DNA from 2 places in the Escherichia ruysiae genome. Region 2 is predicted to be linked to the other one. Evidence: predicted binding sites of a transcription regulator. Region 2 holds the regulator's gene; the other holds the start of a gene.
The links. The regulator LexA, encoded in region 2, represses DNA repair genes until DNA is damaged. The targets are predictions, from matches to a motif close to TNCTGTATGTACATACAGNA.
Positions count from the first base shown of each region.

Region 1: RGV86_RS00980 (metal-dependent hydrolase) is a predicted target of LexA. The motif match lies at 14,060-14,079, and genes of this name have one in related genera.

Region 1 is NZ_JAVIWS010000001.1:162,623-178,223, forward strand. It holds gene spy (ATP-independent periplasmic protein-refolding chaperone Spy) at 1-355, shown strand, start outside; gene ves (environmental stress-induced protein Ves) at 558-1,133, shown strand; gene cho (excinuclease Cho) at 1,093-1,980, opposite strand; gene nadE (NAD(+) synthase) at 2,210-3,037, opposite strand; gene osmE (osmotically-inducible lipoprotein OsmE) at 3,238-3,576, shown strand; gene chbB (PTS N,N'-diacetylchitobiose transporter subunit IIB) at 3,877-4,197, shown strand; gene chbC (PTS N,N'-diacetylchitobiose transporter subunit IIC) at 4,279-5,637, shown strand; gene chbA (PTS N,N'-diacetylchitobiose transporter subunit IIA) at 5,688-6,038, shown strand; gene chbR (transcriptional regulator ChbR) at 6,046-6,888, shown strand; gene celF (6-phospho-beta-glucosidase) at 7,008-8,360, shown strand; gene chbG (chitin disaccharide deacetylase) at 8,373-9,131, shown strand; gene katE (catalase HPII) at 9,178-11,439, opposite strand; gene cedA (cell division activator CedA) at 11,622-11,885, shown strand; gene tcyP (cystine/sulfocysteine:cation symporter) at 11,931-13,322, opposite strand; gene RGV86_RS00980 (metal-dependent hydrolase) at 13,455-14,045, opposite strand; gene hxpB (hexitol phosphatase HxpB) at 14,208-14,876, opposite strand; gene RGV86_RS00990 (YniB family protein) at 15,023-15,559, shown strand; gene RGV86_RS00995 (fructosamine kinase family protein) at 15,600-15,601, opposite strand, start outside.
Region 2 is NZ_JAVIWS010000001.1:2,290,001-2,305,601, forward strand. It holds gene dusA (tRNA dihydrouridine(20/20a) synthase DusA) at 1-38, opposite strand, end outside; gene zur (zinc uptake transcriptional repressor Zur) at 193-708, shown strand; gene RGV86_RS11215 (CsbD family protein) at 750-959, opposite strand; gene dinF (MATE family efflux transporter DinF) at 1,075-2,400, opposite strand; gene lexA (transcriptional repressor LexA) at 2,473-3,081, opposite strand; gene dgkA (diacylglycerol kinase) at 3,191-3,559, opposite strand; gene plsB (glycerol-3-phosphate 1-O-acyltransferase PlsB) at 3,729-6,152, shown strand; gene ubiA (4-hydroxybenzoate octaprenyltransferase) at 6,319-7,191, opposite strand; gene ubiC (chorismate lyase) at 7,204-7,701, opposite strand; gene malM (maltose operon protein MalM) at 7,881-8,819, opposite strand; gene lamB (maltoporin LamB) at 9,061-10,401, opposite strand; gene malK (maltose/maltodextrin ABC transporter ATP-binding protein MalK) at 10,474-11,589, opposite strand; gene malE (maltose/maltodextrin ABC transporter substrate-binding protein MalE) at 11,954-13,144, shown strand; gene malF (maltose ABC transporter permease MalF) at 13,388-14,932, shown strand; gene malG (maltose ABC transporter permease MalG) at 14,947-15,601, shown strand, end outside.

The sequences.
Region 1 (15,601 bases), 2.1 Mb from region 2:
CGGTCCGCATCACGACATGATGTTTAAAGATCTGAACCTGACCGACGCGCAGAAACAGCAGATTCGCGAAATCATGAAAGGTCAGCGTGACCAGATGAAACGCCCGCCGCTGGAAGAACGCCGCGCAATGCATGACATTATTGCCAGCGATACCTTCGACAAAGCGAAAGCTGAAGCGCAGATCGCAAAAATGGAAGAACAGCGCAAAGCTAACATGCTGGCGCACCTGGAAACCCAGAACAAGATTTATAACATCCTGACGCCGGAGCAGAAAAAGCAATTTAATGCTAATTTTGAGAAGCGTCTGACAGAACGCCCTGCGGCAAAAGGTAAAATGCCTGCAACTGCTGAATAATCTTTCAGCCTGACAACTTAAGACCGCCGGTCTTGTCCACTACCTTGCAGCAATGCGGTGGACAGGATCGGCGGTTTTCTTTTCTGTTCTTCAACTTTTGCAAAAAAAGTCTAATCACCACTAAGGTAAATCACCCGAGTTGCCGATAACAATCCACGGTTGCCTGAACGATAACAATGAAAAGAGCATGCCGGGAGCGAGTATGGAATACTTTGATATGCGTAAAATGTCGGTGAACCTGTGGCGAAACGCTGCCGGTGAAACTCGTGAAATCTGTAGCTTTCCTCCGGCAAAACGTGATTTTTACTGGCGTGCCAGCATTGCTTCCATTGCGGCAAATGGTGAGTTTTCTTTGTTTCCGGGAATGGAAAGGAGCGTGACGCTGCTGGAAGGCGGTGAGATGCTCCTTGAAAGCACTAACCGTTTTAGCCATACCTTAAAACCGCTACAGCCTTTTGCTTTCGCTGCGGATCAGGTGGTAAAAGCGAAACTGACTGAAGGTCAGATGTCGATGGATTTCAACATTATGACGCGCCTTGATGCCTGTAAGGCGAAAGTCAGAATTGCCGATCGCACGTTCACCACTTTTGGCTCACGCGGTGGGGTGGTGTTTGTAATTAGCGGAGCGTGGCAACTAGGCGACAAGCTGTTGACTACCGACCAGGGCGCGTGCTGGTACGACGGAAGGCACACCCTGCGGCTTTTGCAACCGCAAGGCAAACTGCTGTTCAGTGAAATTAACTGGCTGGCAGGCTATTCACCGGATCAAGTTCAGTAATTTCATAGTTACCGGAAAGCAGAGGTTTACAGAGGATTTTATAACCGTCGTGATCAAACCCGGCTGGTGTGCGAATTAACGTTGCTGCCTCTTCCGGCGAATTAACGGCACCCAGCCACAGCCAGTTATGAATAATATGATATTGCGTCATTTCCGGATGCTGTTCTTTCAGCGCCACCGCACCTCGCCATGGCCAACAAACAACCCGCAAACGCTCCAGAGACTGACGCAAACGTAGCGCATGAGCGTCATGGCTCTCTTTACCGCAGCACGCCCCGGCGCAACGTTTTAGCGCCGAACGAAAACAAGCGCGCCCGCGACTTAACGGTTCCAGCCCGAGCAAGCCATAACAAAGTTTTTGTTCATCGGCGATGGTCTGTAATGCTTGTAAAGCCGCACGACGGTTGGCAAACAGGCCGAATAAGTTTGCTGCGGCAGAAAAATCCACGTCTTTGGCATACACCACATCGACACGCTTTTCATTCAGTTGCAGGGCACAGAGCTGGCGATTACGGCGCAAGCGTTTATTAAACAGTGGCTGTTGTTCTTTAATTAATCGCGCTTCAAGGAGTAGCGCACCGATTTCGCCTGCGGTGCAGATCCAGCTAATTCGCCGGGATTGCCGCAGCATGGCGGCTTCATCCGGAGTGCGTAAATGAGAAAGCACCCGGCTGCGGATATTAACGCTTTTGCCGATATAGAGCGGCATGGTGTCACTTTCGCCATGAAACAGATACACCCCTGGTCGGGTGGGTAAGTCATTAAGGAATGAACGTAAATGTTCGGGATATTCGTAGATTGCCGCCGCTTCAAATTCTGGCCGCAGGGAAGTTAAACGCCGTACCACTGTTGACTCCAGGTGCTGGTTATCTATCCAGTGTAACAGGCGGGAAACGATTAAAAAAGAGGCGGGTCGATGACAAAAGTAATACCGCCTGATGCGCTACGCTTATCATGCCGACTCGCCCCCTGCAATGAATTGAATTTGCGAAGTTTTGTAGGTCGAATAAGGCGTTCACGCCGCATCCGGCATGAACAAAGTACGTTTTTGCGTACAAGCCATTATGTGCAAATTATTACTTTTTCCAGAAATCATCGAAAACGGTAATTGGCGGACGGCGTTTATGTTCGGTTTTCAGATACCAGTTTTCTATTGTTCTGGCGACCTGTTCGGGCACGGCTTTCCCTTCCAGATAGTCATCAATGTTGTCATAAGTGACGCCAAGCGCCACTTCATCCGGCAGGGAAGGGCGGTCATCTTCCAGATCGGCGGTGGGTGCTTTCTTATAGAGATGTTCCGGGCAACCTAATGCCGCCAGTAACTGTTTACCCTGACGCTTGTTCAGACGGTATAGCGGGTTAATGTCAGTACCACCGTCACCGTATTTAGTAAAGAATCCGGTAATGGCTTCTGCCGCATGATCGGTGCCAACCACGACGCCGTTGGTCATGCCTGCAATGCTGTATTGCGCTTTCATCCGCTCACGCGCTTTTTCATTGCCGCGAACGAAATCGCTTAATTCAATACCTGCTTCGCGCAGCGCCTGTTCGCTGGCCAATACCGCGCCCTTGATATTCACGGTTAATACGCGATCCGGTTGAATAAAAGCAATGGCGTCCTGACAATCCTGTTCATCAGCCTGAACACCGTAGGGCAGGCGCACGGCAATGAATTGCAGTGCCTCGTTGCCCGTTTCCTGACGAAGCTCGTTAATTGCCATTTGACACAGTTTCCCGGCAAGAGTGGAGTCCTGACCACCACTAATACCAAGTACGAGTGATTTAATGAACGGATAGGTTTGCAGATAGCTTTTCAGAAAATCGATGCTGCGGCGAATTTCCTCTTCGGCATTAATCTGCGGTTTTGCGCCCAGCGCCTTTATTATTTGTTGTTGCAATGTCATTGAACCCCTCCAGACAGAAAAATAAAACTTCCTTAAAGCTAACCCGTTGCTACTGAAACGACAAGCGACAGCAGGTTGAATGGCGGTTAAAACGTCATACAGGAATCCTCTGAAAGCGGAGCCGTTTCGTTCACAGGCTTGAAAAAGCCCCCGATGTGTTCCAGGCTTATCTAACACGCTGATAAACAAGAGGACGGAATATGAACAAGAATATGGCAGGAATTCTGGGTGCAGCGGCGGTATTAACCATGCTGGCAGGTTGTACGGCGTATGATCGTACCAAAGACCAGTTTGTACAGCCTGTGGTGAAAGACGTCAAAAAAGGCATGAGCCGGGCGCAGGTTGCACAAATTGCGGGTAAACCTTCGTCTGAAGTGAGCATGATCCATGCTCGTGGTACTTGCCAGACCTATATCCTGGGTCAACGTGATGGTAAAGCAGAAACCTATTTTGTCGCCTTAGATGATACCGGACATGTTATCAACTCTGGCTATCAGACCTGTGCCGAATACGACACCGATCCACAAGCAGCGAAGTAATTTCTTCGCCTGAAAGCTTGAGTTACACCGGAAACCGGCCATTGCGCCGGTTTTTATTTGCCCCGTGTTCTTATTTATTGTCGCGAATTATTTAACCGAAATGTGAAGGAGGTCATAACAACAGGTCAAGGAGAGACAATTTGTATGGTCAAAGAAATACTATCGTTCAGGTCAATACCGTATACTCTTTTCAGCCACCAAAAAAAGTCATGTTGGTTTCGCAAGTTACCCAGAGCATGGAAGCAGGTGAAGGCTTGCGGAGTGTCTGGCTGACAGATAATCGTTGATGAGGGCAGTTTTATGGAAAAGAAACACATTTATCTGTTTTGTTCTGCGGGCATGTCTACCTCTTTACTGGTATCAAAAATGCGCGCACAGGCAGAAAAATATGAAGTTCCGGTCATTATTGAAGCATTTCCGGAAACACTGGCGGGTGAAAAAGGTCAGAATGCCGATGTCGTGTTATTAGGGCCGCAGATTGCTTATATGTTGCCCGAAATCCAGCGTTTGTTACCCAACAAACCCGTTGAAGTCATTGATTCACTGTTATATGGCAAAGTCGATGGTTTAGGCGTGCTTAAGGCTGCAGTTGCAGCAATTAAAAAAGCCGCAGCAAATTAATTTTTAAATTTTTCCGTCAAAGAGTTATTTCATAAATCTATACCGCAATACTTTAATTGCGGTTTTTAAGGGTATTTTTCTATGAGTAATGTTATTGCATCGCTTGAAAAGGTACTCCTCCCTTTTGCAGTCAAAATAGGAAAACAGCCACACGTTAATGCAATCAAAAACGGTTTTATTCGCTTAATGCCGTTAACCCTTGCGGGGGCCATGTTTGTATTAATCAATAATGTTTTTCTGAGCTTTGGGGAGGGGTCGTTTTTTTACTCCTTAGGTATTCGCCTCGACGCTTCAACCATTGAAACACTTAATGGCCTGAAAGGTATTGGCGGAAACGTATACAACGGAACATTAGGGATTATGTCTCTAATGGCGCCGTTTTTTATCGGTATGGCGCTGGCAGAAGAGCGTAAAGTCGATGCGCTCGCGGCAGGGTTGTTATCCGTTGCGGCATTTATGACCGTCACGCCTTATAGTGTCGGTGAAGCTTACGCGGTCGGCGCTAATTGGTTAGGTGGCGCGAATATCATCTCCGGGATTATTATCGGCCTGGTGGTGGCAGAAATGTTTACCTTTATTGTCCACCGCAACTGGGTGATTAAATTACCCGACAGTGTACCGACATCGGTCTCACGTTCTTTCTCAGCATTAATTCCCGGCTTTATTATTCTTTCTGTGATGGGGATTATTGCCTGGGCGTTGAATACCTGGGGCACTAACTTCCATCAGATTATTATGGATACCATCTCGACGCCGCTGGCATCGTTGGGTAGCGTGGTCGGCTGGGCGTATGTGATCTTTGTTCCGCTGCTGTGGTTCTTCGGTATTCACGGCGCACTGGCGCTGACCGCGCTGGACAACGGCATTATGACGCCGTGGGCGCTGGAAAACATCGCCACCTATCAACAATATGGCTCCGTCGAAGCGGCGCTGGCAGCCGGTAAGACCTTCCATATCTGGGCCAAGCCGATGCTGGACTCCTTTATTTTCCTCGGTGGCAGCGGTGCAACCTTAGGCCTGATCCTGGCTATCTTTATCGCTTCTCGCCGTGCTGATTATCGTCAGGTGGCAAAACTGGCGCTGCCGTCGGGCATCTTCCAGATTAACGAACCGATTCTGTTTGGCTTGCCGATTATCATGAACCCGGTGATGTTTATCCCGTTTGTTCTGGTGCAACCGATTCTGGCGGCAATTACTCTGGCGGCGTACTACATGGGCATCATCCCACCGGTGACAAACATTGCACCGTGGACCATGCCAACCGGTCTGGGAGCCTTCTTTAATACTAACGGTAGCGTCGCCGCATTGCTGGTCGCACTCTTCAACCTTGGCATCGCAACGCTGATATATCTGCCATTTGTCGTGGTGGCAAACAAAGCGCAGAACGTGATTGATAAAGAAGAGAGCGAAGAAGATATTGCTAACGCCCTGAAATTTTAATCGATGCCGGCACGGGCAATCGTGCCGGTAAGAATAGAGAGGAACGATGTATGATGGATCTCGATAATATTCCTGATACGCAAACGGAAGCTGAGGAACTGGAAGAAGTGGTGATGGGGCTTATCATCAACTCCGGACAAGCGCGCAGCCTGGCGTATGCGGCGCTGAAGCAGGCGAAGCAGGGTGATTTTGCAGCGGCAAAAGCCATGATGGATCAGTCGCGGATGGCCTTGAATGAAGCGCATCTGGTACAGACGAAACTGATTGAAGGCGACGCGGGCGAAGGCAAGATGAAAGTGAGTCTGGTGCTGGTTCACGCCCAGGACCATTTAATGACTTCCATGCTTGCACGTGAACTGATTACCGAATTAATTGAGCTTCATGAAAAACTGAAGGCATAAGGAGTCGATGATGCAGCCAGTGATTAATGCGCCGGAAATTGCCACTGCCCGTGAACAGCAGTTGTTTAATGGCAAAAATTTCCATGTGTTTATCTACAATAAAACGGAAAGTATTACTGGATTGCATCAGCATGACTATTATGAATTTACCCTGGTTTTAACTGGTCGTTATTTCCAGGAGATTAACGGTAAGCGCGTGTTGCTGGAACGGGGCGATTTTGTTTTTATTCCGTTAGGATCACACCATCAAAGTTTTTATGAGTTTGGTGCCACGCGCATATTGAACGTTGGGATCAGTAAACGTTTTTTTGAACAGCATTATTTGCCGTTGTTGCCTTATTGCTTTGTTGCTTCACAGGTTTACCGAACTAATAATACTTTTCTTACCTATGTGGAAACTGTGATTTCTTCATTGAATTTCAGCGAAACCGGTCTGGAAGAATTTGTTGAGATAGTCACTTTTTATGTCATTAACCGTTTACGTCATTACCGCGAAGAACAGGTTATTGATGATGTGCCACAGTGGTTAAAAAGTACGGTTGAAAAGATGCATGATAAAGCGCAGTTCAGTGAAAATGCGCTGGAAAATATGGTGATGTTATCGGCTAAATCGCAGGAGTATTTGACGCGTGCGACTCAGCGATATTATGGCAAAACGCCGATGCAGATTATTAATGAAATCCGCATTAACTTTGCCAAAAAACAACTGGAAATGACCAACTATTCTGTGACTGATATTGCATTTGAAGCCGGTTATAGTAGCCCAAGCCTGTTTATTAAAACGTTTAAGAAACTAACATCTTTTACACCAAATAGTTATCGTAAGAAATTGACTGAATTTAATCAGTAGCTATTGTCACTGATCATTAAATTTACATGCGTGCCTTATTTATCCTGGGGAGACCGGGATATTCCTGACGTAGAGGCAGGTATGAAGAATATCAGTATTTCCTGATGAAGGGAGAAATTATGAGCCAGAAATTAAAAGTCGTCACTATTGGTGGCGGGAGTAGTTATACCCCGGAACTGCTGGAAGGGTTTATTAAGCGTTATCACGAATTGCCAGTGACTGAATTATGGCTGGTGGATGTCGAAGGTGGTAAGGCAAAACTGGATATTATCTTTGATCTCTGCCAGCGAATGATCGATAACGCTGGTGTACCGATTAAACTTTATAAAACGCTTGATCGTCGTGAGGCGCTGAAAGGGGCTGATTTTGTCACTACCCAACTGCGCGTAGGTCAATTACCAGCACGCGAACTGGATGAACGTATTCCGTTAAGTCATGGTTATCTTGGCCAGGAAACTAATGGTGCGGGTGGCCTGTTTAAAGGTCTGCGCACCATTCCTGTGATTTTTGACATCGTAAAAGATGTCGAAGAACTTTGTCCGAATGCGTGGGTGATCAACTTCACTAACCCGGCGGGAATGGTCACTGAAGCGGTTTATCGTCATAGCGGATTTAAACGCTTTATCGGCGTATGTAATATTCCGATTGGCATGAAAATGTTTATCGGCGATGTTTTAGCCTTGAATGAGAACGATGATTTATCTATCGATCTGTTCGGCCTGAACCACATGGTGTTTATTAAGGATGTGTTGGTAAATGGCAAATCACGTTTTGCCGAATTGCTCGACGGCGTGGCGTCAGGGCAGTTAAAAGCGTCTGGCGTAAAAAACATTTTCGATCTGCCGTTTAGCGAAGGCTTAATTCGGGCACTGAACCTGTTGCCGTGTTCCTATTTGCTTTATTACTTCAAGCAAAAAGAGATGCTGGCGATTGAAATGGGTGAGTATTACAAAGGCGGCGCGCGTGCGCAGGTGGTACAGAAAGTCGAGAAGCAACTCTTTGATCTGTATAAAAACCCGGATCTGAAAGTGAAACCGAAAGAGCTGGAGCAGCGCGGTGGAGCTTATTACTCTGATGCAGCGTGCGAAGTCATTAACGCTATCTACAACGACAAGCAAACGGAACATTACGTTAATATCCCGCATCATGGGCATATTGATAATATTCCGGCAGACTGGGCGGTAGAAATGACCTGCACGCTGGGGCGCGATGGCGCGACTCCACATCCGCGCATTACGCATTTCGATGACAAAGTGATGGGGCTGATTCACACCATCAAAGGCTTCGAGATTGCGGCCAGCAACGCAGCACTTAGCGGGGAATTTAACGATGTGTTACTGGCGCTAAACCTTAGCCCGTTGGTGCATTCCGATCGCGATGCTGAGTTGCTGGCGCGTGAGATGATTCTGGCGCATGAGAAATGGCTGCCAAATTTTGCCGACTGCATAGCAGAACTCAAAAAAGCACATTAACCGGGGCTGATTATGGAACGCTTACTGATTGTTAATGCCGATGATTTTGGCTTAAGCAAAGGTCAGAACTACGGCATTATCGAGGCCTGTCGAAACGGTATTGTCACGTCAACGACGGCGCTGGTGAATGGTGAAGCTATCGACCATGCGGTGCAGTTGAGTCGTGATGAACCGAGCCTGGCAGTTGGGATGCATTTTGTTCTCACCATGGGCAAGCCGCTGACTGCAATGCCGGGTTTAACCCGCGAAGGCGTGCTGGGGAAGTGGATCTGGCAACTGGCGGAAGAAGATGCTTTACCGCTAAAGGAAATTGCTCAGGAACTTGCCTGTCAGTATCTGCGTTTCATTGAGCTATTTGGGCGCAAACCTACACATCTTGATAGCCATCATCATGTGCATATGTTCCCGCAGATTTTCCCGATTGTGGCAAAGTTTGCGGCTGAAGAGGGGATTGCGTTGCGCATCGACCGTCAGCCGTTATTTAGCGATGGTGATTTACCCGCTAAATTGCGCAGTTCGCAGGGCTTCAGTAGCGCGTTCTATGGTGAAGAGATTAGCGAGTCACTGTTTCTGCAAGTGCTGGATGATTCCAGCCATCGCGGTGAACGTTCGTTGGAAGTAATGTGCCATCCGGCGTTTGTCGATAATACAATTCGCCAGAGTGCTTATTGCTTTCCACGGTTAACGGAGCTGGAAGTGTTGACATCAGCATCGTTGAAGTATGCCATTGCCGAGCGAGGTTATCGGTTGGGTAGTTATCTTGATGTGTAAGGAAGTTTGTAAAGTCACTCCCCTGGGGGAGTGACTTTATTCATATTTACGCCGGAATTTTATCAATCTTAGGAATACGTGACCATACGCGGTGCGCTGCCATTAGCGTTAATAGTTCATCCATAAAACTACCGTCGGCGCTGTCGGCTTCCACGATCCCTTCTTCACCCTGGTCATCAACCTTGATTGTCGCCTTAAACTTGCGTGCGTCTCCTGCCAGCGCAATCGGTTTAAGGTGTTTGTAGGCTTCCATCAGGTAATAGTTTGCATCGCCGTTGTCGGCAATATCGGCGATATTGCCGCAAGGGACAATCACCGCATCGACCGTCAGCGATGGTGCCCCGGCAAAGGTAGCGGCTATTGGCAGCACCGTACCGTCATCGGCAGTCACTTCACCCATCCGCGAATAAAGCAGTTTGGCATGAACGCCTTTAGCTTTCAGCGCCTTGAGGATTGACAGAAGGTCTGCCGATCTCACTTCATCATTAAGCAAAATCGCTACCACACGACCTTTCACATCACCATCAGGAATGGCATACAGACTCAACGCAGGATCTTTTATCAGCCCGTTTACGTCAGGTGGCGGCGTAATATTCAGCTGATCGTCAGTCAGTTCGATACCGAGATTTTTTGCTACCGCCTGCGCCAGAGTCAGATCAATATGCGCCAACTGGTCAACGACGCGTTCACGAATATAAGGTCGTACAACTTTGCTTAACTCAAAGCTGAAACCATCGACAATATGGCGTTGCTCGAACGGCGTCTGACTTAACCAGAACAGGCGCGGATGCGAATAGTATTCGCCAAATGATGGGCTGCGCTCCCGCACTTTATTGCCTTCCACGCGCTCCTGGTATGATTCAAATCCACCGCGTTTTGGCCCCGGCGGCGTTTCGCGCGGCCAGTTATCGTTGATCGAGTTCGGTTCGTAATTCGCCGGGTTAGTGTCGATTCCCATCCGATGCATACCGTCACGCTGGAAATTGTGGTACGGGCAGGTAGGGCGATTAATCGGAATTTCATGAAAATTCGGCCCGCCAAGACGGCTGATTTGTGTATCGGTATAGGAGAACAAACGCCCCTGCAACAGCGGATCGTTGGTGAAATCCAGACCGGGGACAATATGACCAGGATGGAAAGCTGCCTGTTCGTTTTCGGCAAAGAAGTTATCCGGGTTACGGTTAAGCACCATTTTGCCGACGCGCTGAACGGGGACTAACTCTTCCGGGATGAGTTTCGTTGGGTCAAGCAGGTCGAAGTCGAATTTGAATTCATCTTCTTCGGGGATCAACTGGAAGCCCAGTTCATACTCCGGGAAGTCGCCTGCTTCAATGGCTTCCCACAGTTCGCGGCGGTGGAAGTCTGGATCACGTCCGGTAAGTTTCTGCGCTTCATCCCAAACCAGCGAGGCTTTACCTGCCAGTGGTTTCCAGTGGAAACGCACAAAGGTTGCTTTACCTTCGGCGTTAATCAGGCGGAAGGTGTGAATGCCGAAGCCTTCCATGGTGCGGTAACTGCGTGGTATTCCGCGATCTGACATCGCCCACATCACGTTGTGGAGCGTTTCTGGTTGCAGGGAAACATAATCCCAGAAGGTGTCGTGGGCGCTTTGCCCTTGCGGAATTGCCCAGTGCGGTTCTGGTTTTACCGCATGAACAAAGTCCGGAAATTTGTGTGCATCCTGAATAAAGAAGACAGGCGTGTTGTTACCCACAAGATCAAAAATGCCTTCTTCGGTATAGAACTTGGTGGCGAAACCACGGATATCACGCACCGTATCTGCCGAACCTGCGCCACCCTGAACGGTAGAGAAACGCACGAACACCGGGGTAATTTTGTTCGGATCTGACAGGAAGTCGGCTTTGGTTATATCGCTTAAGTTTTTATATGGCTGGAAATAACCGTGAGCGGCTGACCCACGCGCGTGAACGATACGTTCCGGGATACGTTCATGGTCGAAGTGGGTGATTTTCTCGCGCAGAATAAAATCTTCCAGCAGCGTTGGACCACGGCTACCGGCTCGCAGGGAGTTTTGATCGTCGGCGATGCGCACGCCCTGATTAGTGGTCAGCGCATAATTTTCACTGCCTTTGCGTACGTCTTCCAGAGAGTTTAGTTTTTCGTTACGCGTATCAGGAGCTTTCAGACTCCCAGGGGCGGTAGGTTGTGCGCCTGGCGGGGTCGGTTCAGCCGCTGGACGATGAGATCCGTCTTCAGGTGCCAGTGAGTCCATTCCCGGTTTCGCTTCGCTGGAGTCGTGTAGTGGTGACTGGTGCTGATGTGGGTTCTTTTCGTTATGTTGCGACATTGAACTCGTCTCCTTAATTCATTACTGAAAGGGCCGCTGTTTTGGTCAAAAAACCCTCTAACTATAGACCATCAGGGTGATCTCGCTCTGGAAGCGGTGCCAGAGAAGGTATTCGGGAATATACGCAAAGCAGGACGGACGGGGGGTAAATCAGCTAAACTACAATTTTTCTGATTTTTAATATGCGTTTAGTGAAGCCAGTAATGAAGAAACCGCTACGTCAGCAAAACCGCCCGATTATTAGCTATGTTCCTCGCACGGAACCTGCGCCGCCAGAACATGCGATTAAGATGGATTCGTTTCGCGATGTCTGGATGCTGCGTGGCAAATATGTTGCGTTTGTGCTGGTTGGGGAATCATTCTTGCGCTCACCTGCGTTTAATGTGCCGGAGTCGGCTCAGCGTTGGGCTAATCAGGTGCGCCAGGAAAATGAGATCGAAGAATAAATAAACGCCTGTCGAAGGACAGGCGTTTTGCGTTATAAACCAGGATTAACGGTGTGCCAGTTCGGCGTCGTCTTCGCTGTCCAGAATGGACTTATCGGTTTGCTTAAGCCACTGGCTGGTCAGCGTACCTGCGGTCATTGAGCCGCTCACGTTCAATGCAGTTCGACCCATATCGATAAGCGGTTCAACGGAGATTAACAAAGCCACCAGCGTTACCGGCAAGCCCATTGCTGGCAGAACAATCAACGCGGCGAATGTCGCACCACCACCAACACCTGCAACACCGGCAGAACTGACGGTAACAATACCGACCAAAGTTGCAATCCACATCGGATCCAGCGGGTTAATACCCACCGTTGGCGCTACCATTACGGCCAGCATTGCCGGATACAACCCGGCACAGCCGTTTTGACCAATGGTCGCCCCGAAAGAGGCGGCAAAACTGGCGATAGATTCAGGAACACCCAGACGACGCGTTTGTGCTTCAACGTTCAGTGGAATAGACGCAGCACTGGAACGGCTGGTGAAAGCAAATGTCAGCACCGGCCACACTTTGCGGAAGTATTTCAGCGGGCTGACGCCATTAATACCCAGCAGAATGCCATGCACCGCAAACATAATGATAAGACCCAGGTAGGACGCGACAACGAAGCTACCCAGCTTAATGATGTCTTGCAGGTTGGAACCGGCAACCACTTTGGTCATCAGCGCAAGCACGCCGTAAGGGGTGAGTTGCATGACCAGGCGAACCAGTTTCATCACCCAGCTTTGCAGTGTGTCGATAGCTGTTAAGACGCGTTCACCTTTCGGCGCATCATCTTTCAGCAGTTTCAGCGCAGCTACACCCAGGAATGCCGCAAAAATTACCACGCTGATAATTGATGTCGGATTCGCACCGGTCAGATCGGCAAACGGATTTTTCGGGATAAAAGACAGAATGAGTTGCGGAACACTTAAATCTGCGACTTTACCGACATAGTTGCTTTCAATAGCGTTCAGGCGAGCAGTCTCAGCGCCACCCTGAACCAGACCTTCAGCAGTCAGACCAAACAGGTTAGTCACCAGCACACCGACCAGCGCCGCAATCAGCGTGGTAAACAGCAGCGTACCGATGGTCAGAAAACTGATTTTTCCTAACTGAGATGCGTTATGCAGGCGAGCAACCGCGCTCAGAATAGAGGCGAATACTAACGGCATAACGATCATTTGCAGTAGCTGAACATAGCCGTTACCGACAATGTTAAACCACTGTACAGAATCTTTAAGTACCTGGCTGTCAGAACCATAAATGGTATGCAGAGCAAGGCCAAAGACCACGCCCATCACCAGACCCACCAGCACTTTTTTTGCCAGACTCCACTGTTTGTGGCGGGCCTGAGCCAGCACAAACAGCAGAACAACGAACACTACGATGTTCGCAATTAATGGAAAGTTCATCCCCGTTCTCCTGATCTTATTATTTCTATCACTGTGTAACAGTCATAGTGTTGGCGCAAGATTAACAGAACTGTGAGCTGGCTCTTATATTCAAATGGAATTGCTTATTCCAGAAAGGTGATTTTTGCCTTTTTAGTATTCAACCTGGTGCTTAATAAGGCGATGAAACTGGATCTGCAAGGTATTGATCATTTGCGATGACCAACGAACCGCGCTGTTTTCAGGCAGGGAATGGGGCATCCACACCGACCAGACAAATAATGCCATGCAGAGAAAACGTTCCAGCTGATTGCCCTTTTGTGGCACCAGAATTGGCAGGCGAAAGCGCCAGCGACACGGCCAGAGCAGGGGAACACCAGCCGGTGTCAGCATATCGGCAAGAATATGACTCAAATAACCCAGCACCATACCTTGCAGTGCATCAGCCGGAATAAACCAGCTTTCCGGCACCTTGAGATAAAAGGTTGCCAGCAGGGCAAATACAGCCAGCAAACTGTGGGTAAATCCACGGTGTCCAAATGCGCGGGCAATGGGTTTTGATATCCACCTTAATCGCTGCCCAAGAAACGATTTTGGGTGGTCGATGTCCGGTAACAGACACGTTAAGATCGCGGAAGGGACAATATGCCACCAGTCACCCTGTGCCAGCACGGGCGTCAGCTCGGCATTTTTGGCAAATACCGCACAAGCAATAGAAAAGAGAAGGTGACCTTCCGCCGTCATGATAAAACTCACTAAACTGTCGATACGTACAGTATAGGATTTTTATACAGTGCGCGGAAGTGGTGACGGTGTAACTCTTTATCACAAAATGATGATAAATCCGCCAGTTGAATAAAAATTCAGATAAAAAGCCAGGGGCAGTTATGGCACTGCCCGATTTTATTAGCCGAGGAGGTCGGTCGCGGTCAATTCGGTGAGAGAGGAAAGTTTTACGTTCGCCAACACAAAACGGGGATCATTTTGCGCTTCGGGCGCGGGGACGACGATAGAACGCATACGTGCCGCTTTAGAGGCGATCATGCCGTTTACAGAGTCTTCCAGCGCCACGCAGGCGAGAGGATCAACGCCCAGTTTTGCTGCACAGTCGAGATACACTTGTGGATGCGGCTTGCTGTAAGGCAGCTTTTCGGCGGAGGCGAGGGCATCGAAACTGTCACGTAAGTCAAACATGGTCAGCACTTTTTCCAGCATATGCAAAGGTGATGCGGAGGCCAGACCTACCAATAATCCTTGTTCTTTGCATAGCGCAACGGCCTCACGCACACCAGGCAGTAATGGTCGCGTCTCTTCAACCAGTGAAATGGCACGGGCAATAACCCGTTCAACTACCTCCTGGCGACTCGGCCCATTCCACGGTTGCCGGGCATACCACAGATCAACCACCATATCGATGCGTAAACCTAAGGTGTCCGGTAGCTCGTTACGACGGGAGATATCTACCCCCAGGCTTGCCATCACATCCAGTTCGGCTCGATCCCATAAAGGTTCTGAGTCGATAAGTAATCCATCCATATCGAAAATTGCAGCAAGAATCTGACGCGGGGTTGACATTACAACCTCTCCTTTAGAGCATTATGTGTAAGGTATTAAGCAGTGCTTATGATTAAGCGCCTATCATATCGCCTTTAAAGAATGGGCGAAAACAGATATCTACAGGTAAACTAATTGAAACGACGCGTCTTAATCAAGGAGAACTCATGACGTATCAACAAGCTGGACGCATTGCTGTTTTGAAAAGGATTTTGGGTTGGGTGATTTTTATACCGACACTTGTTTCCACGTTAATTTCCTTGCTGAAGTTTATGAATGTCCGGCAAGAATCCCAGGAAGGTATCAATGCTGTAATGCTCGACTTTGCGCATGTCATGATCGATATGATGCAGGCGAATACGCCTTTTCTGAATCTGTTCTGGTACAACTCACCGACGCCCAATTTTAATGGTGGCGTGAACGTTATGTTTTGGGTGATTTTCATCCTGATATTTGTGGGGCTTGCGCTGCAAGACTCTGGTGCCCGTATGAGCCGCCAGGCGCGCTTTTTGCGCGAAGGTGTTGAGGATCAACTCATTCTGGAGAAGGCTAAAGGGGAAGAGGGGTTAACGCGTGAACAGATTGAGTCACGCATTGTTGTGCCACACCATACTATTTTCTTACAGATTTTCTCACTCTATATCCTGCCGGTAATTTGTATTGCTGCGGGGTATGTGTTCTTTTCTTTGCTTGGATTTATTTAAGTAAAAGGCCGCATGGAGCGGCCATTATCATCAATCCACATC
Region 2 (15,601 bases):
CGGTATGCGGAATAAGCGGTTTGTGATTCTGCTGACATGGCGTTTTTTTAAGCACCTGGTGAATTGGGGGCGCTACTATAGCATAACGAATATGCGATCAGGCAATGTGACAGCTATGACGCCCTGTTCTCGGCGTTTAAGTGAGAACTATGGTAAAGTAAGGACATTCTTAACCCCACTTTGAGGTGCCCAATGGAAAAGACCACAACGCAGGAGTTATTAGCGCAAGCTGAAAAACTCTGTGCACAGCGTAATGTGCGCCTGACCCCGCAGCGCCTTGAAGTGTTGCGCCTGATGAGTCTGCAGGAAGGAGCCATCAGCGCCTACGATCTGCTTGATTTACTGCGTGAAGCAGAGCCGCAGGCCAAGCCGCCAACGGTTTATCGCGCACTCGATTTTCTGCTTGAGCAAGGGTTTGTGCATAAAGTTGAGTCCACCAACAGCTATGTGCTCTGTCACCTGTTCGATCAACCAACGCATACTTCAGCTATGTTTATTTGCGATCGCTGCGGCGCAGTGAAAGAAGAGTGTGCGGAAGGTGTGGAAGACATCATGCATACGCTGGCGGCAAAAATGGGTTTTGCCCTGCGGCATAATGTGATTGAAGCGCATGGATTATGTTCAGCATGTGTAGAAGTGGAAGCGTGTCGTCATCCTGAACAGTGCCATCATGACCACTCTATTCAGGTGAAAAAGAAACCGCGTTAAGAGGGCGTACATCCTTGTACACGTCGGGCAGGAGGGATTAATTACCAGCGGTATTCATTGCGGGTTTCCCAGTCCACGACCTCTTTCTCTGCCTGATCTTTCTGGTAACCGTAGCGTTCCTGGATTTTACCCACTAACTGATCACGTTTACCTTCAATGACCGTCATATCATCATCGGTCAGTTTGCCCCATTGCTCTTTCACTTTACCTTTGAACTGTTTCCAGTTACCGCCGACTTCGTCTTTATTCATATTCAAGTCCTCATCGTTAGGTGGTGAATGAGAGTACGCTCGCTTTTCTTCTGAACATGGGATTAAGTGTAGTCAGGAATTTGGCTTAGGATTATTTATTCAGAATATTTAACCGTCACGCTCCGGCAAACCATGTTCCGTTGCGCCAGTGACGACGCCAGATAGCCGCCAGAGAAAGCCCGCGCAGCGCCAGAAAGACGGTTAACGCCAGCCACAAACCATGATTACCCAACCACGGCAACGTGAGGAGCGTCAGCGCAAATCCTGCTGCTGCCACCGCCATACTGTTTCGCATTTCGGCGGCGCGCGTTGCACCTATAAACATGCCGTCCAGCAGATAACACCAGACACCAACCAGCGGTAAAATGACCTGCCAGATAAGATAGCGATCGGCCAGCTGCTGAATCTGGGTTAATGACGTCAGCAACGCAATAATGTGTTCCCCTGCCAGCAAATAAATCACAGAAAACAGCAACGCCACGATCCCCGACTGGCGACACGCTGCGCGCCAGACATCCAGTAACTGGCTCCCGTCGCGCGCACCGTATGCCTGACCTGAATGAGCTTCAACCGCGTAGGCAAAACCATCCAGCGCATAGGCGGTAAAGGTGAGTAGCGTCATCAGAACCGCGTTAACGGCGATAATGTCACTTCCCAGTCGCGCGCCAAGTACCGTTATTGCACCAAAACAGAGTTGCAATAACAGGGAGCGCAGCATGATGTCGCGGTTAAGCGCCAGCAAGCGACGGACGTTTCCTCGCCAGGCTGTTTTCAGCATTTCGCCGGAAATACCGCGTAGTTTGAGGATTTTACGCACCATTAGCAGACCAATCAGCAACGTCGCATATTCTGCGATGACCGTTGCCAGCGCCGCGCCCTGCACGTTCATATGCAGCCCCATCACCAGCCAGACATCCAGCACAATGTTGAGAATATTACCCACCACTAACAGGACAACCGGCGCACGGGCATATTGCACGCCGAGCAACCAGCCAAGTAATACCAGGTTTGCCAGCGACGCCGGTGCACTTAGCCACCGAATTTCAAGAAAGCGCCGCGCCTGTTCCAGCACGGCTTCACTGCCACCAACAATATGCAGCGCCAGATCGATAATCGGTGTACGCAACAGAGCAATCAACGCGCCAGCCCCCAGCGCCAGTAGCAACGGCTGCACCAGCGCACGCGCTAATGCCTGAGGATTTTTGGCACCATACGCCTGCGCAGTAAGCCCGGTAGTGCTCATGCGCAAAAACAGCAACAGCATAAAGAGAAAGCTGGTCGCCGTTGCGCCAACCGCCACGCCGCCCAGATAAACCGGACTATCAAGATGACCAATTACCGCCGTATCAATCAGCCCCAGCAACGGAACGGTGATATTGGAGAAAATCATAGGTAAGGCGAGATGCCAGAGAGCTTTATCAGATGAAGTGAGGAATGCCATGCAGACAAGCCTGATGAAGAGAGATGAAAAACAAACCGCGACGCCAGGCGGCATCGCGGTATCAGAGATCTGTTACAGCCAGTCGCCGTTGCGAATAACCCCAACCGCCAGCCCTTCAATGGTGAAGCTCTGCTGACGAAGGTCAACGACAATCGGTTTAAACTCGCTGTTTTCTGGCAATAATTCGACTTTATTGCCCTGTTTTTTCAGACGCTTAACGGTAACTTCGTCATCAATACGTGCGACAACGACCTGACCATTACGTACATCCTGAGTTTTATGCACTGCCAGCAAGTCGCCATCCATAATGCCGATATCTTTCATCGACATTCCGCTGACGCGCAGCAGGAAATCGGCATTCGGCTTGAACAAGGAAGGATCGACCTGATAATGACCTTCAATATGCTGCTGCGCCAGAAGCGGTTCACCGGCAGCCACACGACCTACCAATGGCAACCCTTCTTCCTCTTCCTGCAACAAACGAATCCCACGCGATGCGCCGGAAACAATTTCAATTACGCCTTTGCGTGCCAACGCTTTCAGATGTTCTTCAGCCGCGTTTGGGGAACGGAACCCCAAACGCTGCGCGATTTCCGCACGCGTCGGCGGCATACCTGTCTGGCTGATGTGATCACGAATGAGATCAAACACCTCTTGTTGCCTGGCCGTTAACGCTTTCATTCCGCCCCCTGGGTGTATATACAGTTATGCTGTGAGTATATACAGCAAAAGGCGATTTTGGAACCATAAACTACACAATAAACCAGAGATTTATCGAATTCTGGAAGGGTTATCCAAAATGCGACCATAACAGAATGACCCAGGTTGCCACAGCGACGATAATCGCGATCAGCACCGCTGCGGACCCCATATCTTTCGCCCGCCCGGAAAGCTCGTGGTATTCAGAGCCAATACGATCAACCACCGCTTCGATGGCGCTATTGAGAATTTCCACAATCATCACCAACATGACGGAGCTAATAAGCAGTACGCGGGTTATCGCGTCCACATCCAGCCAGCAAGCGATGACCACCGCCAACAATACCGCCACGCCTTCCTGACGGAATGCCGCTTCGTTGATCCATGCAGCGCGTAAACCTTTCCAGGAATAGCCAGCGGCTTTGATAATTCGAGTGAATCCAGTGGTATTATTGGCCATTGAAAGAACCTTTTTACATTATGAGCGTCAATATCAGTGTACCGTTGAATCCGATGATTCCGGTAGCGTAGCGCCGCGCGAAACATGAGCGGATACCACAGAATTTCCCATGACTTTCTGCTATCCTTCCCGCGCATTTGCATTATTAACCAGAGGCTTTACATCGTTTATGTCCGGCTGGCCACGAATTTACTACAAATTACTGAATTTACCATTAAGCATCCTGGTAAAAAGCAAGTCTATTCCGGCAGATCCTGCCCCGGAATTGGGGCTCGATACCTCTCGTCCAATTATGTACGTTTTACCGTACAACTCAAAAGCGGATTTGCTGACGTTGCGCGCCCAGTGCCTGGCGCATGATCTGCCTGATCCATTAGAGCCGCTGGAGGTAGACGGCACGCTACTGCCGCGCTATGTGTTTATTCATGGCGGGCCGCGTGTTTTCACCTATTACACGCCGAAAGAAGAGTCTATTAAGCTGTTCCACGACTATCTCGATCTGCACCGTAGCAACCCAAATCTGGATGTGCAGATGGTGCCGGTATCGGTGATGTTTGGTCGTGCGCCAGGACGTGAAAAAGGCGAAGTAAACCCGCCACTACGTATGCTCAACGGCGTGCAGAAATTTTTCGCCGTACTGTGGCTTGGTCGCGATAGCTTTGTGCGTTTCTCGCCGTCAGTTTCGCTACGCCGCATGGCTGATGAACACGGCACAGATAAAACTATCGCCCAAAAACTGGCGCGCGTGGCGCGTATGCACTTTGCCCGTCAGCGTCTGGCTGCCGTGGGTCCACGCTTGCCTGCTCGTCAGGATTTGTTTAATAAGCTGCTCGCCTCGCGTGCAATTGCCAAAGCGGTAGAAGATGAAGCGCGCAGCAAAAAGATCTCCCATGAAAAAGCGCAGCAGAACGCTATTGCGCTGATGGAAGAGATTGCGGCGAACTTCTCTTACGAGATGATCCGCCTGACTGACCGTATTCTGGGCTTCACCTGGAACCGGCTCTATCAGGGAATCAACGTCCATAATGCCGAACGCGTTCGCCAGCTGGCTCACGACGGTCATGAGCTGGTGTATGTGCCATGCCACCGTAGCCACATGGACTACCTGCTGCTCTCTTACGTGCTGTATCACCAGGGGCTGGTGCCGCCGCATATCGCCGCCGGGATCAACCTGAACTTCTGGCCTGCCGGGCCGATTTTCCGCCGTCTGGGGGCGTTCTTTATTCGCCGTACTTTTAAAGGCAATAAACTCTACTCCACCGTTTTCCGTGAATATCTCGGCGAACTGTTCAGCCGTGGTTATTCCGTTGAGTACTTTGTGGAAGGCGGTCGTTCGCGTACAGGACGTTTGCTTGATCCGAAAACCGGCACACTGTCGATGACCATTCAGGCGATGCTGCGTGGCGGTACGCGTCCGATTACGTTGATTCCGATCTACATCGGTTATGAGCACGTCATGGAAGTGGGTACTTACGCCAAAGAACTGCGCGGCGCGACGAAAGAGAAAGAGAGCCTGCCGCAGATGCTGCGCGGTTTAAGCAAACTGCGTAATCTCGGTCAGGGCTATGTCAACTTCGGTGAACCGATGCCGTTGATGACCTATCTCAATCAGCACGTACCAGACTGGCGTGAATCTATTGATCCTATCGAAGCTGTACGCCCGGCCTGGTTAACGCCGACAGTCAATAACATTGCTGCCGATCTGATGGTGCGCATTAACAACGCAGGCGCGGCTAACGCCATGAACCTGTGCTGTACTGCGCTGCTGGCGTCACGTCAGCGTTCACTCACTCGCGAGCAATTGACTGAGCAGCTGAATTGTTATCTCGATTTGATGCGCAACGTGCCTTACTCCACGGACTCTACCGTTCCTTCAGCCAGCGCCGGTGAGCTGATTGATCACGCGCTGCAAATGAACAAGTTTGAAGTTGAGAAAGACACCATCGGCGACATTATTATCCTGCCGCGTGAGCAAGCGGTGCTGATGACCTACTATCGCAACAACATTGCGCATATGTTGGTTCTGCCTTCGCTGATGGCAGCAATTGTGACGCAGCATCGGCACATCTCCCGCGAAGTGTTGATGGAGCACGTCAATGTGCTTTACCCAATGCTAAAAGCGGAGCTGTTCCTGCGCTGGGAGCGTGACGAGTTGCCGGGTGTTATTGATGCGCTGGCGAATGAGATGCAACGCCAGGGGCTGATTACGCTGCAAGATGATGAGTTACATATCAATCCGGCGCACTCCCGCACGCTTCAGTTGCTTGCCGCAGGCGCGCGTGAAACGCTGCAACGTTATGCGATTACCTTCTGGCTGTTGAGCGCCAACCCGTCGATCAATCGCGGTACGCTGGAGAAAGAGAGCCGCACTGTGGCACAACGTCTTTCCGTGCTGCACGGCATCAACGCACCGGAGTTCTTCGACAAAGCGGTGTTCAGTTCTCTGGTGCTGACGCTGCGTGATGAAGGATATATCAGCGACAGCGGCGACGCCGAACCGGCAGAAACGATGAAGGTTTATCAGTTGCTGGCGGAGTTGATTACGTCCGATGTACGCTTAACGATTGAGAGTGCGACGCAGGGCGAAGGGTAACTGATGAGCGTTGCCGGATGCGGCGCAAACGCCTTACCCGGCCTACTATGACCTGCAAATTCAATAAATTGCGATGTGTTATGTAGGCCTGATAAGCGCAGCGCATCAGGCAGCATTTCACAGAAAAAAAGCCGGATGACCATGATCATCCGGCTTTTTTACATCATCAGAAATGCCAGTAACTCATTGCCAGCCCTAAAAACAGTACCAGGCCAACATAGTTATTATTCATAAACGCTTTAAAACAGGCTTCACGCTCGCGGTTGGCAATCAGTTTTTGTTGATAAACAAACAGTGCGCCCGCGATCAGTATTGACCAGTAATATCCCCAGCCTAAGCCATTTAACTCGCCGATAATCGCCATCAGCACCAGCACGCCAATCTGCAAAATGCCGATAATCAACTTATCGTATTGTCCAAACAGGATCGCGGTGGACTTAATGCCAATCTTCACGTCGTCATCACGGTCAACCATCGCATACTGCGTGTCGTAAGCCACCGCCCACAGAATATTGGCGAGGAACATTAACCAGCAGCTTAACGGCACCGATTCACTCACAGCGGCAAAAGCCATTGGAATCGACCAACCAAACGCCGCACCCAGCACCACTTGCGGTAAATGGGTATACCGCTTCATAAACGGGTACACCCACGCCAACGCCAGTCCGGCAATCGACAACAGAATGGTCATCGTGTTCAGCGTCAATACCAGTAAGAACGAAATCAGCACCAGCACCACAAATAGCGTTCGCGCCTCTTTCTCCGTCACCGCGCCACTGGGAAGCGGTCGGTTTGCCGTGCGCTTAACATGACCATCAAACTTACGATCAGCATAGTCATTCACTACACAACCGGCGGCACGCATCAGCCAGACGCCAGCGACAAACACCGCCAGGATCCAGAGTTGGGGAACACCGGGTGTCGCCACCCATAGCGCCCATAAAGTTGGCCAGAGCAGCAGTAACGCACCAATTGGCTTATCCGTACGCATTAAGCGGTGAAACGCCAGCAGCTTATTTTGCGTCAGACTCCACTCCATATTTTTTTCCTCTTAGTACAACGGTGATGCCGGTAAAAACAGTTCGGTCAGCAGCAGCGGCTTACCACTTAATCGCAGGCGGGAACGTCGCCCCCAAAGTCCGGCATCACTGCCTATCTCAATAAAGTCACGGGTTAATGTCGATGATGTAAACAGATAGCGTCCTAACGGCGTTTTACCCAAATTTTGTAACGCCAGCTCGGGGCCGCTTAGCGTTGACACAGGAACGACAGTGCGACCGGCAAGCCACGGTTCTCCATCTGCACATAACAAAATCTCACGTAACCAGTAACGGGATTCTTTCGGCAGCAGCGGTAATTCTTCGGGGATTTCATTCTGCTCGACAAACCCTTCGCGGATCATCGTCACGCTCACCGTTTTTCCCTGCTGTTCAAAACGTTTGGTCATGGAATCTTCCAGCAACAACCAGTCGAGCAGTTGCGGTTCCAGCGCAGGGATCTCTGCAAAATAGCGCAGCGCACGCAGTTGCGTTAACGCGGGGTGTGACATGCCGAACTCTCCGTTACATAACGTAAAGGCATTGTATCGCAGAAAAGCGTTAACGGGAGATGTAAAGCATATTAAGTGATCTAATACGCAACAATAACGCAACAATCACAGGAGAGAGAGAAAAAAAGGTGCGCCCGAAGACGCACCAGTTGTTGCAAAATCAGCACTGTGGGGCGTAATTACCCCTTGCCTTTTACACTGCTGATAAAGGTGGAACGGGCAGATGTCGAGCCCAGGCGTTCAGCTTCATCAAGCAGTTTTAACGCCTTATCAACATCACCTTTCGCGACAGCGTTTTTAATCGCGGTATTAAAATAACTTTCCGTGTCGTTGAGCATAGGTTCACTTTTCTTCGCCGGTGCCGGAGCAGGTGCAGCTGCGGCCGGTGCCGTGTAGGTCGCCGGTGCTGCAGTGTTGCCTACCGTAACCGGAGCTGGAGCGGAAGAACCAAACAACGGCCCCACCAACACGCTGGAGCTGGAGTTGGTTTTCACTTTCAGTTTCAGCAGACCATCGGTGGTATGACGGGCAACCGGGTCTGGAATATCCGGCACCGAGTTACCAACACCTTTGGCATAGGCTTTTGCCGGATCGAGCAGTTGTGTCGTCTGCTGGAGATCTTTTTCAGTGGTAAAGACCAGCACATAAAGTTTCTGCTGCCCTAATGCAGGTGTCAGTCGCATAACGCCTTCCAGACGATCTGCACTCATCACGCCAGGTTCCTGGTAGGTGAAATAACTGCTGGGGAAGAAGGCCGATGGTGTCATGTTCTGATCAAGAATCAGCACGTTCGGCGCAAATACGCTGGTTTGTTTGTTCACTTCACTGGTCAGCGTCAGTGTCAGCTCGCCAATGTTTGCCGGGACGCTGTATGCGGCAACCGAACCGCTGATGCCAGGGACGTTCAGTTGTTGACCGCCAGTAGCTAACCGGGTGGTCTGGGTTTTAGATTGATCGACTGGTGTCCAGGTTAATTGTTGCAGCGCGGCAGATGGAATGGCTGGCGCATCGCTGGTGTTTTGCGGTACGTAGTTAACATCGGCAAGGCTGATTCCAGGCGCGCTTGCCAGCAACCCTGCTGATAAACAGAGGGCGATGAGACTTTTATTCATTTTCATTGTTTTCACCTCAAAATCTGGAGTTCAGCGGTAGCCAGGCAATAGCGCGCTTAACCCGATAATCAGAGGGGCTTACGCCCCTTATAAATAATGACAACCTGTTTTATGCCGGATGCGGCGTGAACGCCTTATCCGGCCTACATTCGGCAGCAGTTGTAGACCTGATAAGACGCGGCAGCGTCGCATCAGGCGTTGATTGCCGGATGCGGTACAAGCACCTTATCCGGCCTACATATTGCTATTACCACCAGATTTCCATCTGGGCACCGAATGTCCACTCATCGCTATCACCGCGACCGAAGCTACCGCCTTCGAAATTCGCCGGAACAGCTTTGCCGTAGTTCGGGTTGGAAGAGGAGCTACCGTTGTAGTCATAACCCCATTTCTCATCCCACTTGGCGTAGGTTGCGAAGACACGAATAGCCGGGCGTGACCAGATGCTGTCGCCAGCCTGCCATTGTTGTGCGAGGGTGATTTTGTACTGATTGTTCTTGTCGCCAGTGCGCTGGGATTCGACGTTGTCGTAGCCCACTTCCAGCAAGGTACTCATGATAGGCGTCCACTTGTACATTGGACGAATACCGACGGTCCACCATTTGGTGCCGTTGTCGTTATCCCAGTTGATATCCTGGTACATACCCACGTACATCATGTCCCAGTTGTCGCCCATGGAGATCGCACCGTGATCGAGGATACGCAGCAGGTGACCGTTATTGTTAATATTGTAGGCAAATTTTTCGTTATCAAACGCAACGCCAGAACCCTGCGACAGACCTTTACCCTGCGAGGTCATCGAGTCTGTTGCGTACTGAACAACAAACTTGTTGAAGCCTTTCAGGATGCTCTGGGTATGCTCGGCAGTGAACATCCAGCCATCTTTCGATGCGCCATCAACCAGACGATAGTTATCACGCAGGTTAGCGCGACCGTAGTCAACACCCAGTTCCAGGGTGCCGCCCGGGTTGATTTCCATCTGCGCTAAACGCACGTCGAAGACGTCGTTCGCAGTCTCGTTGGTATAGTCATAGATATTGTTGCTGGCGAAAGAAGACGAACCGCCCGCTTCAGAAGAACGCGTTGCTGCCAGAGAAAGTTTACCGAAGCCAACGTCGATGTTTTCCAGACCGGCACCAGGACCAGAAATATCCCAGTAGTAGAAGTCGATCATATGAACGTCATGACGCTGATAGAAACGCTTACCGGCCCAAATAGTGGCGCCTGGCAGCCATTCAATCAGGTTTTTCCCCTGCACGTTCGCTTCACGGAAGGCCGGATCGGTGGCTTCCCAGTCATTCTGTTGTGCTACGGAATAGGCAACGTTAGTGTCGAAATAGAAGCTCTTATCGCCCTCTTTCCACACTTCCTGACCCAATTTTAATTCAGCATAAGTTTCACATTCGTTGCCAAGACGGTATTTACTTTGAGCGCCAGTGGTCTGGAAACACTGTTGTTCACCGCCGCTCCCTGTCCAGCCGATCCCGGAACGAGCGTAACCGTGGAAATCCACAGCCATTGCCTGAGCAGACATTACGCCTGCTGCGACGGCAACCGCCAGAGGAAGTTTGCGCAGAGTAATCATCATTCTATCTCCTGAGTCATTGCTTTTCTTTTTTCACATCGCCTGTCACAGGCTTTGTGTCTTTTTTAGGGGTGCTTAAACGCCCGGCTCCTGATGCAGTCGACGACATGCAGTGCCATCCTCACGGAACAGATGGCAACGCTCTGGCGGCAGGCCGATAGCGAATGTGGCACCTTCTTCTACCAACACCACGTCAGACTGGCGGTACACCAGGTTTTGACGAATGGAAGGGATCTGGATATGAATTTGCGTTTCGTTGCCGAGCTGCTCGACCACCTGAACTTCCCCCTCAAGGATGACGTCGGCGATATCGCTTGGCAGTAAATGTTCCGGGCGAATGCCCAGCGACATGTTGGCGCCGACCTGAACGTTGTGGCTTTCAACCGGCAGCCAGACCTGCTGGAGGTTTGGCATCGGCAGCTCAACCTGGACTTGATCGATTGCAACGGCGGTCACTTTTACCGGCAGGAAATTCATTTTCGGTGAACCGATAAAACCGGCGACAAAGCGGTCGGCCGGATAGTGATACAACTCAAGCGGCTTCCCGACCTGCGCCACGCGACCGGCGTCCAGCACCACGATTTTGTCGGCCAACGTCATCGCTTCGACCTGGTCGTGGGTGACGTAAATCATCGTGCGCCCCAGGCGTTTATGCAGACGGGAAATTTCGATACGCATCTGTACACGTAGCGCGGCATCAAGGTTGGAAAGTGGTTCATCGAGTAAAAACACGCTTGGCTCGGCCACCAGCGTACGACCAATCGCCACACGTTGACGTTGTCCGCCGGAGAGCGCCTTCGGTTTGCGATCCAGCAAGTGCGCCAGTTGCAGCACTTCCGCCACCTGGTTAACACGCTGGTTGATGACCTCTTTCTTTGCGCCTGCTAATTTCAGGCCAAAAGACATATTTTCTGCCACAGACAGGTGGGGATAGAGCGCATAGGACTGGAACACCATGCCGACGCCGCGTTCTGCTGGCGGGGTATCGTTCATTCGTTTATCACCGATGAACAGGTCGCCGCTGGTGATCGTCTCAAGACCGGCAATCATGCGCAGTAAAGTGGATTTACCGCAGCCAGACGGTCCGACAAACACCACGAACTCACCTTCGTGGATGTCGAGATTGATATCTTTCGATACCACCACATCCCCCCAGGCCTTCGTTACATTTTGCAGCTGTACGCTCGCCATGCCCTTCTCCCTTCGTTACAACCTGTCATCGACAGCAACATTCATGATGCAGTGACTATGCGTCATCGGAAGATGGCTTAAATCCTCCACCCCCTGGCTTTTTTATGGGGGAGGAGGCGGGAGGATGAGAAGGTGGGGTCTGCATACTAATCCGAGGGAAAGTAAGGAAATTCGTGATATTGCTTGCAAAAAACATGGCAATTTTGTGTGCGCCTTACCGCAATACTGCCGTTTCTGCGATGCAGATCACATAAAACGAAGGTGGGGCGTAGGGGCAAGGAGGATGGAAAGAGGTTGCCGTATAAAGAAACTAGAGTCCGTTCAGGCGTTTTCACAAGCACTTCACCAACAAGGACCAGAGATTATGAAAATAAAAACAGGTGCACGCATCCTCGCATTATCTGTTTTGACGACGATGATGTTTTCCGCCTCGGCTCTCGCCAAAATCGAAGAAGGTAAACTGGTAATCTGGATCAACGGCGATAAAGGCTACAACGGCCTCGCAGAAGTGGGTAAGAAATTCGAGAAAGATACCGGAATTAAAGTCACCGTTGAGCATCCAGATAAGCTGGAAGAGAAATTCCCCCAGGTTGCGGCCACTGGCGATGGTCCGGACATTATTTTCTGGGCGCACGACCGCTTTGGCGGCTATGCCCAATCTGGCCTGTTGGCTGAAATCTCCCCAGACAAAGCGTTACAGGACAAGCTGTATCCGTTTACCTGGGATGCTGTACGTTATAACGGCAAACTGATTGCTTATCCGATTGCCGTTGAAGCGTTATCGCTAATTTATAACAAAGACCTGCTGCCGAATCCGCCAAAAACCTGGGAAGAAATCCCGGCACTGGATAAAGAACTGAAAGCGAAAGGTAAGAGCGCGCTGATGTTCAACCTGCAAGAACCGTACTTCACCTGGCCGCTGATTGCTGCCGACGGTGGTTATGCGTTCAAGTATGAAAATGACAAATACAATGTGAAAGACGTTGGTGTGGATAACGCCGGCGCGAAAGCGGGTCTGACCTTCCTGGTTGATCTGGTTAAAAACAAACACATGAATGCGGATACTGATTACTCCATCGCAGAGGCGGCCTTTAACAAAGGTGAAACGGCGATGACCATCAACGGTCCGTGGGCATGGTCCAACATCGATACCAGCAAAGTGAACTACGGTGTGACGCTGCTGCCGACCTTCAAGGGACAACCTTCCAAACCGTTCGTTGGCGTTCTGAGTGCAGGCATCAACGCTGCCAGCCCGAACAAAGAACTGGCAAAAGAGTTCCTCGAAAACTACCTGTTGACTGACGAAGGGCTGGAAGCGGTAAATAAAGATAAACCGCTGGGCGCCGTGGCGCTGAAGTCTTACCAGGATCAGCTGGCGAAAGATCAACGCATTGCGGCCACCATGGATAACGCCAAGAACGGTGAAATCATGCCGAATATCCCGCAGATGTCGGCCTTCTGGTATGCCGTGCGTACCGCAGTGATCAACGCCGCCAGCGGTCGTCAAACTGTTGATGCCGCGCTGAAAGATGCGCAGGGTCGTATCACCAAGTAATGCTGTGAAATGCCGGATGCGGCGTGAACGCCTTATCCGGCCTACGAAACCGAAGCATATGTAGGCCTGATAAGACGCGTCAGCGTCGCATCAGGCGGTTATTGTCGGAGCGGCGTAAATGCTTCATCCGACCTGGAAAAACGAACTGTACGTAAGCCTGATAAGGCGCGCCAGCGCCGCATCAGGCGGTTGTTGCCGGATGCGGTGTAATCATTTATCCGTCCAGGAATGAGGAAGAACCCCATGGATGTCATTAAAAAGAAACATTGGTGGCAAAGCGACGCGCTGAAATGGTCAGTGTTAGGTCTGCTTGGCCTGCTGGTGGGTTACCTTGTTGTTTTAATGTACGCACAAGGGGAGTACCTGTTCGCCATTACCACGCTGATTTTAAGTTCTGCGGGACTGTATATTTTCGCCAACCGGAAAGCCTACGCCTGGCGCTATGTTTATCCGGGAATGGCAGGAATGGGGCTGTTCGTGCTCTTCCCTCTGGTCTGCACCATCGCCATTGCTTTTACCAACTACAGCAGCACTAACCAGCTAACTTTTGAACGCGCCCAGGAAGTTCTGTTAGATCGTTCCTGGCAAGCGGGCAAAACCTATAACTTCGGGCTTTATCCGGCAGGTGATGAGTGGCAACTGGCGCTCACCGATGGCGAAACCGGTAAGCATTATCTCTCCGATGCCTTTAAATTTGGCGGCGAGCAAAAGCTGCAACTGAAAGAAAGTGCCACACAGCCTGAGGGCGAGCGCGCAAATCTGCGCGTGATTACCCAAAATCGTCAGGCGCTGAGCAACATTACCGCCATCCTCCCGGATGACAACAAAGTGATGATGAGCTCCCTGCGCCAGTTCTCTGGCACACAACCGCTCTACACACTGGGCGATGACGGTACGCTGACCAATAACCAGAGTGGCGTAAAATATCGTCCGAATGACCAGACCGGCTTTTACCAGTCCATCACCGCCGATGGCAACTGGGGCGACGACAAACTCAGCCCCGGTTACACCGTGACTACCGGCTGGAAAAACTTTACCCGCGTCTTCACCGACGAAGGCATTCAGAAACCGTTCCTCGCGATTTTCGTCTGGACCGTGATGTTCTCACTGATCACTGTCTTTTTAACGGTTGCAGTCGGCATGGTGCTGGCCTGTCTGGTGCAATGGGAAGCGTTGCGCGGCAAAGCGGTCTATCGCGTCCTGCTGATTCTGCCCTACGCGGTGCCATCGTTTATTTCAATCTTGATTTTCAAAGGGTTGTTTAACCAGAGCTTCGGTGAAATCAACATGATGTTGAGCGCGCTGTTTGGCGTGAAGCCCGCCTGGTTTAGCGATCCGACCACCGCACGGACGATGCTGATTATCGTCAACACGTGGCTGGGTTATCCGTACATGATGATCCTCTGCATGGGCTTGCTGAAAGCGATTCCTGACGACCTGTATGAAGCCTCAGCGATGGATGGCGCAAGTCCATTCCAGAACTTCTTTAAAATCACGCTGCCGCTGCTGATCAAGCCGCTGACACCGCTGATGATCGCCAGCTTCGCCTTTAACTTTAACAACTTCGTGCTGATTCAACTGTTGACCAACGGTGGCCCGGATCGTCTTGGCACCACCACGCCAGCCGGTTATACCGACCTGCTCGTTAACTACACCTACCGTATCGCTTTTGAAGGCGGCGGGGGTCAGGACTTCGGTCTGGCGGCAGCGATTGCCACGCTGATTTTCCTGCTGGTGGGTGCGCTGGCGATAGTGAACCTGAAAGCCACGCGAATGAAGTTTGATTAAGGGAGATAACAAAAATGGCAATGGTCCAACCGAAATCGCAAAAAGCACGTTTGTTTATTACTCACCTGCTACTGCTACTTTTTATCGCGGCGATTATGTTCCCGCTGCTGATGGTCGTCGCCATCTCGCTGCGTCAGGGGAACTTCGCGACCGGCAGCCTGATCCCGGAGCAAATCTCGTGGGATCACTGGAAACTGGCGTTAGGCTTTAGCGTTGAACAGGCCGATGGTCGCATTACGCCACCGCCGTTCCCGGTATTGCTGTGGCTGTGGAACTCAGTAAAGGTCGCCGGGATTTCCGCGATTGGTATCGTGGCGCTCTCCACCACCTGCGCCTACGCTTTTGCCCGTATGCGCTTTCCAGGCAAAGCGACGCTGCTGAAAGGAATGCTGATTTTCCAGATGTTCCCGGCGGTACTCTCACTGGTGGCGTTGTATGCGTTGTTTGACCGTCTGGGTGAGTACATTCCGTTTATCGGTCTGAATACCCACGGCGGCGTTATCTTTGCTTACCTGGGCGGGATTGCGCTGCACGTCTGGACGATTAAAGGTTATTTCGAAACCATCGACAGTTCGCTGGAAGAAGCGGCGGCGCTGGACGGTGCGACACCGTGGCAAGCCTTCCGCCTCGTACTGCTGCCGCTGTCAGTACCGATTCTGGCGGTAGTGT